2 linked regions of the Armatimonas rosea genome follow. The protein of the gene in region 2 binds, or shares a complex with, the protein of the main gene of each other region. Links are inferred from orthologs where the notes say so. Each region holds a gene or a part of one and is shown on either strand. Other genes may lie near its edges.

What was found.
Region 1: the proteins of hisH (region 2) and hisF are in contact, whole or in part, in a crystal structure (PDB 6RU0), measured with the Thermotoga maritima proteins. The link is inferred for Armatimonas rosea from one-to-one orthologs. Residues at the interface, in WP_004080484.1 of Thermotoga maritima: Asn15, Arg18, Arg22, Arg117, Leu118, Pro119, His120, Met121, Gly122, Trp123, Asn124, Asn134, Gly135, Tyr136, Tyr138, Val140, Tyr158, Glu180, Lys181, Ser182, Ser183, Lys184, Ile185; in WP_004080486.1 of Thermotoga maritima: Met1, Leu2, Ala3, Arg5, Ser40, Glu41, Asp45, Glu46, Ala70, Glu71, Ile73, Asp74, Ile75, Pro76, Phe77, Asp98, Lys99, Ser122, Gln123, Glu161, Thr195, Leu196, Asn247, Arg249, Glu251.

The regions. Positions count from the first base shown.
Region 1 is NZ_JACHGW010000001.1:178,571-184,204, reverse strand. What follows is about bases 1,457-4,425. They hold hisF (imidazole glycerol phosphate synthase subunit HisF), read right to left. Parts: upstream 3,341-4,425; coding sequence 2,573-3,340; downstream 1,457-2,572. Other genes in these bases: HNQ39_RS00755 (DUF3472 domain-containing protein), read left to right, coding at 3,377-4,425; HNQ39_RS00765 (hypothetical protein), read right to left, coding at 2,294-2,563; HNQ39_RS30780 (HNH endonuclease), read right to left, coding at 1,866-2,258; HNQ39_RS00775 (amidohydrolase family protein), read right to left, coding at 1,457-1,869. Outside these bases: HNQ39_RS00780 (hypothetical protein), read right to left, coding at 65-625; more of HNQ39_RS00775, read right to left, coding at 658-1,456; more of HNQ39_RS00755, read left to right, coding at 4,426-4,483; HNQ39_RS00750 (hypothetical protein), read right to left, coding at 4,472-4,708; HNQ39_RS00745 (PhoPQ-activated protein PqaA family protein), read right to left, coding at 4,938-5,634.
Region 2 is NZ_JACHGW010000001.1:1,498,800-1,504,464, forward strand. What follows is about bases 1,680-4,679. They hold hisH (imidazole glycerol phosphate synthase subunit HisH), read right to left. Parts: upstream 3,483-4,679; coding sequence 2,877-3,482; downstream 1,680-2,876. Other genes in these bases: hisA (1-(5-phosphoribosyl)-5-[(5-phosphoribosylamino)methylideneamino]imidazole-4-carboxamide isomerase), read right to left, coding at 1,680-2,344; HNQ39_RS06940 (hypothetical protein), read right to left, coding at 2,335-2,757; hisB (imidazoleglycerol-phosphate dehydratase HisB), read right to left, coding at 3,483-4,076; HNQ39_RS06955 (phytanoyl-CoA dioxygenase family protein), read right to left, coding at 4,073-4,679. Outside these bases: HNQ39_RS06915 (exo-beta-N-acetylmuramidase NamZ family protein), read right to left, coding at 1-118; HNQ39_RS06920 (hypothetical protein), read right to left, coding at 123-959; HNQ39_RS06925 (hypothetical protein), read right to left, coding at 963-1,289; HNQ39_RS06930 (hypothetical protein), read right to left, coding at 1,291-1,608; more of hisA, read right to left, coding at 1,613-1,679; more of HNQ39_RS06955, read right to left, coding at 4,680-4,852; HNQ39_RS06960 (TolB-like translocation protein), read left to right, coding at 4,906-5,665. UniProt on the Escherichia coli protein: IGPS catalyzes the conversion of PRFAR and glutamine to IGP, AICAR and glutamate. The HisH subunit catalyzes the hydrolysis of glutamine to glutamate and ammonia as part of the synthesis of IGP and AICAR.

The sequences.
Region 1 (5,634 bases), 1.3 Mb from region 2 along the record:
CCTCGGGCCGCTTCGCCGAAGGCGCACCCAAAGGGTACCCGGGCAGGGACTTCCAGGCCCTGACCTATTTTTGCCTTGGGAGGTTGCGCGGCTGGCGGCGTGCGACGAGCCACAGTGCTTGGTCGTAGCCATCGCCAAAGTCGATTCGGGTGATATCGGCGCAGGAGAACTTATGGATATCGCCCCACTCGCCGCCACGGGAGACCGCTTGCAAGTGGACTTTCTTCTTCCCAAAGCCGACCACACGCCCAATATAAAACGAGGGATTGGTCTTTTCCTGGTAGACCTCCAGGAGTGGAAAGTGCGCCCCCACCGACGAGAGCAGGCCGGGAATATCCACAAAGAGCAGGTCGGGCTGGGGCCTCGGGCGCTCCCCCATGAGCTTGAGTGCAGTCGGGGCGAAGGTATCGTCCTCGGTGCACTCCTGAATGTCCTTGAGGCGTATGGCGGTGTAGCCATTGAGCCGCATGGTCCCCGAGCTCAGCACATGAAAGACCACCAGAGTCTCGGAAACCCCCACCACAAACCCACGCCATGGCCGGCCATCAAAGGCCCTCCGCACCCAGACCAAGCTCTCGGTGGTGTAGGCCAGCTCCAGCGCGCGAACGATCTCCCCACGTTTCATGTCACAAACCTCCTACTTTCTCTATCGCCTACCTACTGAGGCAGGTTAAAACACGCCGCCTGGTTGCCGCCCATCCAGCGCCCCGCCACGGCAATCGCCTGCTTCTCCGTGAGGAGCGCCTCGTCTACCTCGGCCTGGAGCGCCCGCGTGAGCCATGTCCGCGCTTGAAACGCATAGCTTACCGCCACATTGGGCCAGAACGAGTCGCCGCCAAAGGCAAAGAGCTTATTCGCCGGAACCGCGTGGATGGCGTGGCGCACAAAGTCGCGGGTGGCGTACGGGTCGATACTCCAGGCCCAGCAGAGATCCAGGAAAACATTGGGAAAGTGCTTGGCGAGGGCAATTTGTTCGTGGCCGTAGGGATAGCTCGTGTGCATGAGCACAAAGCGCGCCGCGGGGTAGGCCCGTAGCAGGCCGGTCAGCAGCCCCGAGGGCACCCGCTCGATGGGCATGTAGCTATGACCGGCGTAGTAGCCCGTGTGGATCTTGATCGGAAGCTCGTGGCGAGTCGCCTCCTCAATGCACCGGGAAAACATCCAGTCCCCCAGCGCGAGCTTCTCCGACTCCGTGTGTTCCGTCTTCCCTAAAAGCGGCGCGATCTCGCTGTCGGTGCGCGCCTGCCAGAGCAGCGTGCGATTGTAGGCATGCTGGCTCTTGATGGCAATCGCTTTGGGTGCCCACTGCGCGAAGCGAGCGCCGATATGCTCCCGAACGGCGTCAGGAGTCGTGCAGCCCTCGGGTACGTTGCCCTGGACGAGCCCCACGACACTGATGTCGTACTGGAAAAAGCCATCGTCGCTGGGCGTGCACTCCCAGCGAAAATCATCTATCTGGACATAGGAAAGATTCGCAATATCTCGCAAGAGCCGTAGCCGCTCGCCCGGTCTGCGAAAGCTCTCCGCAATTTTCTGCGCCGCGGGGAGCGCTTCGGGGACAAGCTCGTCAAGGCCATAGACACGCTTTGCGGTCAGCCGCACTGCCTGGCCATAGCCGGTGTGCTGGATCGCCTCCCAGGCTGCGCGAACGCCTAGAAAGCGCCCTGCCAAGTCCGGATCGCTCGCATCCGTCAGCTTCTTCAGCGCCTCAGGCGTTGCCCCTGCCACCCGCAGGTCGGCCTGGGTGTAGTGGTCAAACAAGTCCTGCAAGACATCCGGCGACTCGGCGAGAAATTTCTCCTCGCTATGAAGATGCTCATGCGTATCCGCCAGCGGCGTCGCCGCGATAAAAGCGCTAAGGTCGGTCATAGATTTTCCTCCAAGAATCGAAGGCGCTCCTCATAAAGTTGAAGCAGCTCCTGCTGCCGAACGATCATTTCTTCGAGAAGAGTTTGGTAGGCAAGCTGAGTTACCTCTTCTCGGCGACGAAATACGAGCGCCTCGCGATTTAAGTGTTGAAGCGCAATATGGAACCCACCAAGAGATGTAATAGCTACCAATAACCCACTAAAACTATCAAGTGTAAAGTGTATTTCTAAACGATCTTGCCGAGGATGAAGAACGCGTGCTTGGCTTTCCGGATGGTTGCCACCCCAAAAATCTCCTTTGTAGAGGTTGCAACGAAAGCAAGCGTAAACAAGGTTTTCTAGATCATCGGTGCCTTGTGCGGAGAGTGGCTGGTAGTGATCAACTGTCAGCTCGCCCCCCGCTTGATGTTCAGATGTGCCATGTCCTACGCCGTATGAACTTGGGGAGCCTGGCGGAGCTGGGAAAGTTGCTCGCGTAGCTGACTTCCACGCTCCTGCAAACGTGAAAGCTCAGCCTCTAGCTCCTGGATACGCAGCTCGACGCCCCCCTGATGGGCTCTCACTTCGCTAAGTTCCTGGGCATCCAGCTCGGCTAAGGTCGTTTGATAGAACGCAAAGTCATCGGCAGACAGAACCTCACCTTGAACATGACGCAGATGCAGGTCTTGGAAACGGCGGGTTTGGGTTGCGTTCATAACAGTATTTTACAGCTTCCGCACCGCGACGCCATTTTCTGCCAAATAGTCTTTGAGCTGCCCGACCGTGTACTCGCCGTAGTGGAGCATGGAGGCGAGGAGCACTGCATCGGCGCGGCCCTCGGTGACGGCATCGACTAGGTGCTGCGGGGTCCCCGCTCCGCCGGAGGCGATCACGGGAATGGGCACAAGCTCGGAGACCGCGCGGGTGAGCGGCAGGTCGTAGCCGGTCTTCATGCCGTCAGCGTCCATCGAGGTGAGGAGAATCTCGCCCGCCCCGAGCTTTGCGACTTTTTCCGCCCACTCCAGCGCGTCGATTCCTGTGGGCGTCCGCCCGCCGTGCGAGTGCACCTCCCAGCCCGATTTTGTGTTGCCCGTTTTCTTTGGGTCAATGGCAACCACGATGCACTGGCTCCCGAAGCGCTCGCTAGCCTCACGGATCAGGTCGGGGTTCTTGAGCGCGGCGGAGTTGATCGAGACCTTATCGGCACCCGTGGCCACCATGCGCCGGACATCGTCCACGCAGGTGATCCCGCCGCCGACCGTGAAGGGGATAAAGACCTGCTCCGCCACCCGGCTGGCCAGCTCGAAGATTAAGCTGCGCTTGTCCGATGAGGCCGTGATATCCAGAAAGACCAGCTCATCGGCGCCCTGGGCATCGTAGCGCGCGGCAAGCTCCACCGGGTCGCCCGCATCGCGCAGGCCCAGGAAGTTGACGCCCTTGACGACGCGGCCCTCTTTGATATCGAGACAGGGAATAATCCGGCGGGTTAGCATGACTTTCATTCTATCGCGGCGAATTATTGGGACAGTATGAAACAAGAATCCACCCTACGTGTCCCCGCCTTCACCGCCTACGAAGAGCAAGGGGTCACGGTCTGGTACGGCGAGCTCAAGCAAGCCGGCTCCCTCACCCTCGACCTGGAAGGCAGGCAAGGCGAGCTGTTTGTCGAAAAAGTGCCCGCAGAGGGTATCCGCATGCCCCGTGGTGCCGGCAAGCGCTTTGTCGGTGCCAAAGAGACGGTCACCGTCACGACTGGCTACTGGCGCTTCACGGTACGCGGAAAAGCCGAGGCGCTGCTACTCTCGGGTCCGGCCGCCAAAGACGCGCACTTTAACCTCAAGGAACGCAAGAATGCGGCCTCGGTGCACCTAAGCTACGCGCTCGATAAAGAGATTAAGGCGGAGTGGTTCTACAACGAAGTCACCGTCCGCACCGAGCCACTGCACTCGTACTACATGGCCTGCGGGTTTAAGCGCGGCTACTTTGGGATTCAGGTCAACAGCCCCACCGAGCGGCGGATCATCTTCTCGATCTGGGACAGCGGCAACGAGGGCGTGGACCGCAGTAAAGTCGCCGACGAAGACCAAGTGAAGCTCCTAGCCAAGGGCGACGGTGTCGTGGCGAGTGGCTTTGGCAACGAGGGGACGGGCGGGCACAGCCACCTGGTCTACCCATGGAAAAAGGACACGACCTATAAGTTTCTCGTCCACGCCCAGCCCGAGTATGTCGGCATCCGTCAACTGACCGTCTACTCAGGCTACTTCTGGTTCCCCGAGAAGCGTAGCTGGGGCCTGATCGCCCGCTTCCGTGCGCCCAAAGACGGCAGCTACCTCTCGGGCTTGTACTCGTTCAACGAGAACTTCTGGGGCGATAACGGGCAGCTTCTTCGTCTGGCGGAGTTCGGCCCAAGCTGGGTGCGCACCAGCGACGGCAAGTGGCAAGAGCTAGCAGCAGCCAGCTTTAGCTGCGATGCAACGGGTCGCGCCAAGGACCGCCTCGACTTTGCCGCAGGGGTCGCCAAGAGCGGGCGCTGGTATCTTTCCAACGGCGGCTTTGTCAAGAACGGGATCGCCTACAAAGACCCACTCCCGCCCCGGACGCTCCACGGCATGCCCCCCGAGACCCTACCCGCGTAGCATGCGCCGGCTCAGTGCCAGCGTGAAGCTCCCTAGAACCAGTGCTCCCAGGCCCTCGACCCGAGGGCCTTTTGGCTGTGCCTGAAGGACTGTCTGACGAAGCGACTCAGCGCGGGCGCGCTTGGCCCCCGCCACCGTCACCGCACAAAAACCTCCAAAGAGGCCGAGAGTGGACAGCGCCATCATTGCCGCCACAAATTTGTCTTTATTGTTAAGATAGCCCACGATGACAGCATGCTACCCACGACAACCTATGTTTAACACTATATACAAGCATAAACCCGTATTCCTACGGATAAAGATTTAATTTTCCAGGAGAGTCGGGGATTAAAATCCCCGGCTCCCGAAAAAAAGCGTCCCGAGGACGCGGAAACAGGCTCGCTCCACGCGTCCCCGGGACGCTCCCCAAAGTGCAGCCGGGGCTTTCAATCCCCGGCCTTCCATACCCGGCTCGCTAGCGCCCCAGGATCTGCATCTGGGTTGCCAGGGTGAAGGGCTTTCCGGGCTCCAGCTCGTAGGTCAGCTCCCCGTAGCAGGCGGCGAAGCCGGTCTCTGGGGCTTGGTAGCGCCCCCGGGCCTGCCTCCCCGCGGCCGTGATCTCCTCCGATGTCCACTTAGAGTCGCGGAAGTCGGTGGTGGCGGAGGTGCAGCGGAAGATTCGCGCCGAGGTCAGCGGGGCATCGCTCTCAACCAAGAGCTCCGCGGTGCGCTTCGTGGCTGTCCACTTCCAGCGGGGAGCGGGCCATTTTTTCTTTGCGGCCAGGGTGCGCGCAAAGGCGGAGAGAGTAGTCAGCAGCCGCCCGCGGTCTTCCATGCCGTGGCCTGAGTTGGGAAGATAGAGCACCCACTTGCTCCCCTTGAGATCGTCCCAGTAGAGATTGAGCGCATCCTGGGACCAGTAGCGGTCGTTGGTGCCCAGCAGGAGGAGCTTGGGCAGGGTCAGCTGATCCCGGTAGGAGATCGGGTCCTCTAGCTTCATCAGATCCTTGCCACGAGGTGCCAGCAGGAGCTTGTCAAACCCGACAGCCGTGTAGTCGGCCACCTGCTCGCTGGGCTTGCCGTACATCTCCAGCTGGTGCGGGATCTGCTTGGGCACATTGAGGATATCGATCACCATGGGAGCGATCCCGACGACGCGCTTGTCCTCGCTG
Region 2 (5,665 bases):
CCTCAATCGCGGGTGTTCCATCGGCGAGCGCGGCGGGTGGGTGGGTCACCAGCCCAACTTTCTTGCCCTTCAGCCGCGCGAATCCCTCCGCTGCCAGTACATCGAGTCCGGTCTTCATGCCCCTATCGTACCGCAAGCGAGAGCGAGAACAGCTCGCGCTGCTCGTTGCCCAGGAGCAAGGTCTGGTTGTCGCTGAAGCACAGCGCCTCGCACTGCTTGGCATCGTCGAGGAGGATCCGCTGGAGCGGCTTGGTCAGGAGCTTGTCGGTCGCACCGCGGACATCAAAGAGCCAGACCGATGCCACTAGGTGCGTGAGGACAGCGAGGGTCTTGCCATCGGGCGAGAGATCGGCGGCGGTTACCCAGCCCCCGAGCTGGGTGCGGCTATCCAGCTTGGTGAGGACATTCACCTTCTCTGTGTCCTCCTGGTCGAGGCGGTAGAGCGTGGTGTTATCGAGCGGGAGAAAGCGCATCCCTGCGGCACGCTGCTTGGTCAGGACATGGAGCTTGCCTCGAAAGACAAAGGCGGCCTCGCAGTCGAAGCGCCAGGCCTCTTTCTTGGGGGGGAACTCGCTCTGGTCGGGGTAGGCGACACGCAGCTTGGTGGCATCGACTTTCTGGTCGCCTCTGCTGGGATTGGGCTCGTCGAGCTTGTAGACACAGAGGTTATCGCGCTTGTTGTCGTTGTTGCCCATATCGGCGATATAGAGTGTCTTGCCATCAAGGGCGATATCTTCCCAGTCGTGGTTCTTGGCATCGCGCACCTCGATCTCCGCTACCACAGAGCCATCGGCGCGGAGGGCGAAGAAGCGCGACGAGTCGCCACTGTCGTTGTGGCCCCAGAAGATGCCGGGGTAGCGGCGGCTCGCCGCCAAGCCACTGAGCTCGCTCAGCTCTTTACTGCGAATCAGACCGCTGGGAACCCACTTGCGCTTGGGGAGGGGTTTGGTTTCCTGCATGGCCTAGCGCCCCACGGTCAGCTTCTGGGCATCGTCGCTTGTCTGATAGCCTTGCGTGAGCTGGCGCTCCTCGACCCGCTTGACCCGCGCCTCCATGCTGTCTAGCGCGGCATCGAAGGAGAGATCGAACTTCGTGGTCGTGTCACGGAGGGCCAGAACCTGCTCCTTGAGCGCATTGAGCTCCGCGCGGAGCTCATCGCTGAGCTGCACCGTACCCTCGCCCCCCTTGCGCGCACGGATCTTCTCCAGCTCCTGCTTGTGCCAGGCAAGGACCCCAATAATGGAGACAAGCCCCACGAAGATGACCCCCAGGATCATGAAGGCTTCCATGCTACTGCTCCGTTCTCAGGCGTGCCAGCGGGTCGTTGGCGGCGGTGGTGGTGTAGGTGCGTGTCTCGATGCGGTCGACACGCTCCTCCATACGGGTGAGGGCGGCGTCGAAGGACATGTCGTAGCGCATGGTCGTGTCGCGGAGCTGGCGCACCTCGTTGCGGAGCTCTTCAATTGCAGCCTGGGTTGAGGCATCGTTTGACTGGATGCCACGCATCTTTATCTCCGCCATCTTTAGGCGGTGCTTGAGCATGGCATTGAATCCTGCAAAGCCGAAGATGGTGAAAAAAATAAACGCAAATGTCTCGCCTGGTCCCATAGGTCTATCCTCGTGCTACCCGCAGGGCATCGGCGAGCGATAGCCGTCCCGCGTAGAGCGCTTTGCCGACTATGACAGCTTCTACGCCGCTTTGTTGCACGGCAGTGAGCTTCTCAATATCGGCGATTCCGGCCACACCGCCCGATGCGATCACGGGTAGCCCGACTGCCTCAGCGAGGGCTGCGGTTGCCTCGACATTGACCCCTTCGAGCATGCCATCGCGGGCGATATCGGTGAAGAGAAAGCGCCGCCCGCCCAGCGCCGCCATGCGCTTGCAGAAGTCTTCGACGCGCTCGCCGCTGGTCTCTTTCCAGCCATGGGTCGCGACAAAACCGTCGCTGGCATCGGCCCCGACAATCACCTGCTCGCCGTACTGCGCCAGGATCGCCGCGATCGCCTCTGGGTTGCCCGCCGCGCTCGTCCCGACAATCGCCCGGCTCGCCCCAAGCGCCAGCATCGCCCCAACTTTCTCCGGCGTCCGCAGCCCCCCGCCCACCTGCACGGGGATGCTCACCGCCGCTAGAATCGCCTTAATCACCGGATGGTTGGTCGCCTCCCCGGTCTTGGCACCGTCTAGATCGACGATATGTAGCCGTGTCGCGCCGGCTTGCTCAAACCCCCGCGCGGTCGCGATAGGATCGTCGGCCACTTTCTCGCTCGTCCCAAAATCGCCTTTTCGCAGACGAACCGCCTGCCCGCCAAATAGATCAATGGCGGGAATTATCTCTAGTCCCATTCGATTTCCTTGTCGCATTTTTTATCCCGCTGTGAGTTCTTGTCCCGCAGTGATGCCAGCGGCCAGATAATAATCACCATCAGCAAGGGCAGCAAGAATCTAGCCGACATGCGCCCCATTCCCGGCACGAAGTTCCCCGCTGCTATGAAACGTTCCATGAGTAGAAACAGGAGCGTCATCACTCCGACATAGGCAAAAATCCTATAATGCAGCTTCCACTTTGGGGTTAGCCAGTACATCAGAATTCCCACCACAATGTTGACCATATCGCAAGCCAGTATCCGTGCGGACTGTTGAAGAGGAGAAAAGAACGAGGCGAGGAGGAGAGCCTGAGCGAAAATAAACAGCGCGAGCCAAAAGAAACGCTTCAGAGTCGTCTCTGGCAACGACCTCTCCGCTTGCTGTAATTGCATCTCAAACCTCCTCTCAAGACCGCCGGTTGAAACCGGCGTCTGCAATGGCGTCGTTCCTCCGCCGCAAAGCCCATGCCGGGCTACTGAATCTGTTCCTCAGCCCGCACCCAGCGGCGGATTTAAAGCCGCGCGAAGTTGTCGAGAATTTGCAGTCCCACCTTGCCGGACTTCTCGGGGTGGAACTGGACACCGAAGATATTGCCGACGGAGACCGCAGAGCAGTAGGTCAGCGTGAACTCGGTCTGGGCGGCAACGACGCTTGGGTCTTCGGGGGCGCAGTAGAAGCTGTGGACAAAGTAGACCATCGCGCCGGGCTCTAGGCCGGCCATGAGCGGGCTCGCCTTGGGAAAGCTCAGCGCGTTCCAGCCGATCTGTGGGATCTTGATGCCGGGAGAGTCCGGGAAGCGCTGGACGCGGCCAGGGATGAGGCCGAGGCCGGGGTGCTCGCCCATCTCCTCGCTGGTGTCGAAGAGGAGCTGCATCCCGACACAGATTCCCAGAAAGGGCTTGCCCGAGTGCGCGGCATCGAGGGCGACTTGCTCCAGGCCACGTGCACGCAGGGTCTTCTCCGCCGCACCAAACGCACCCACACCGGGCAAGATCACTTTGTCGGCGGCGGCGATCTCGGCGGGATCGCTGGTGACCTTGATGGCGTGGCCGAGCGACTCGAACGCCTTCTCCACCGAGCGCAGGTTGCCCACACCGTAGTCGATCAGCGCGATCATCTAGAGCACGCCCTTGGTCGAGGGAATGCCAGTGACACGGCTATCCAGCGCGACCGCTTGGCGCAGCGCCCGCCCGAAGGCCTTAAACGTAGCCTCGGCGATATGGTGGGCGTTCTTGCCGACAATCAGCCGGATGTGAAGATTTAGCCCCGCCTCACGGGCGACGGCGTGGAAGAACTCCTCGACCAGCTCGACCGCGAAGGTGCCGATACGGGTGTCGGGGAACTCGAGGGCGATATGTGCGCCGCCGCGCCCGGAGAAGTCGAGCGCGCACAGCACCAGGGACTCGTCCATGGGGACGGTCGCATCGCCGTAGCGGGTCATGCCCTTCTTATCGCCGACGGCTGCCTTCAGCGCCTGGCCTAGGCAGATTCCGACATCCTCGACCGTGTGGTGGTCGTCGATATGGTAGTCGCCCTTTGCTGTGATCTGCAGATTGAGCAGCCCATGCCGCGCGACATGGGTGAGCATGTGGTCAAAGAATCCCACTCCCGTGGCGAGCTGGCTGGAGCCATCGCCGTCGAGGTCGAGCGAGAGCGTGATATCGGTCTCGGAGGTCTGGCGGGAGAGGGAGGCGGTTCGTGGAGCACTCATACAGTAGGCAGTATATCAAGCACTAAACTGCCCTGCCGCTCGCGCCACGCCGCCTTGCCGGCCCGCACATCGAAGAAGTGGTCGTCGGCGAAGAGTGTCTCGTGGCCCAGGTTCTCCCGGGCGGCGGCGAGGATCTCGCGCCACTGGGCATTGTGATACGACGGCCACTTCACTCCCGCTTGGCAGTACGACGCATCGGCGAAGTAGCGGACGCGGTCCTCGCCGCCGGGCTTGGCGCGGCGGGCGTGCCAGAGCGCGGAGTAGACAAGCACCGCCGAGCCGGGCGGAAGATCATCGACAACCACCTCGCCGGGGAGCACTTGCTGGCCCAGGTGCCCCAGCGCTCCGTTGGCGATCACCGTGTTCTGGGTCCGCGGCAGCACCACCAGGTCCCCAACCTCGCCGTTGAGGCCGTTGAAGTAGTAGAACACATGGACCATGATGTGGCTCCGGTTGACCTGGGGCTCCTGCTCGTAGTCCTGGTGCCAGTTCGCGCCGGGGGTGCCGGGGCCTTGGCGGCTGGCGTGCAGGTGGTGGAAGGCAAAGCCGGGCCCCATCACCTGCTCGACCATCGCGAGGGTCTTAGGGTGGACAATCAGGGGACCGAGGTGAGGGAGCTGGCAGAGGTAGGGCACGGGCTCTTTGGCCTCGCGCAGGGCCTGGATCTGGTCCATGTCCGCCTTGTAGCCCGCCATCTCGTCGTCGTTGAAGAAGCTGGGGAGGATCAGAAAACCCTGGTCGTGGAAGGCGGCAAGCTGGTCGTCGGTGAGCATCATAGGCGAAATTATACCTTTATTGGGGGCCAAAATACGGTACACTGGGGGGCGAAATGAAGGTGCAAAGTCTGGTTGCCATGGGTCTGGCGCTTGTGCTGACCGGCGCGGCGCATGCCGAGCGGTTTATTTTCCAGCGGGGCGGGGCACTCTACAGCGCCAGCCGTGATGGGAAAGAGTCGCGGAAGGTGCTTGAGCTCGGCGGAGCCACCGGGACACTCTGGGCGGCCTCGCCCGACGGGCGCCGGATTGTCTGGACCAAGACCTCCAGCACCGAGACGGAGGGGAACCTCGCGACCCGGCCCGTCACCGTTTTTTTAAGCGATATCACCGGGCGACGGCAGAAGAAGCTCTTTAGCACCGATTCCCTGAAAGACCGTCAAGGGCGCGGGATCACCGAGATCGGCGCGAGTGTCGCAGGCGGCGAGGCGACCACCCTCAATGACTGGAGCCTGGTCTCGCTCTCCTGGAGTGCGGATGGTCGGACGCTCTATCTGGGGTGCACGCGCGTGGGGGCTGCTCCGGGGGTGACGACGCTCTCGGTGGATGCGCAGGCGGGGACGGCTCTGGTGGATGCCGACGGGCGCTGGAAGTCACTGGCGGCGGTGACCCAGCCGGATGCGCGCTCGACCTATCTGGCGGCGGTCTCGCTAGGGCGCGAGGCGGGCTCGGCACCGCTGGTAGTCTGCAATCTTGCGGTGGGCACTGCCTGGACCCCCGTGCCACCGCTCGGCGGGACACCGGTCTATGGGGCCGCGCTCTGGCCCGCGCTCTCACCCGATGGCAAGAAAGTGGTCTTTGCCTCCCTGCCCCGTG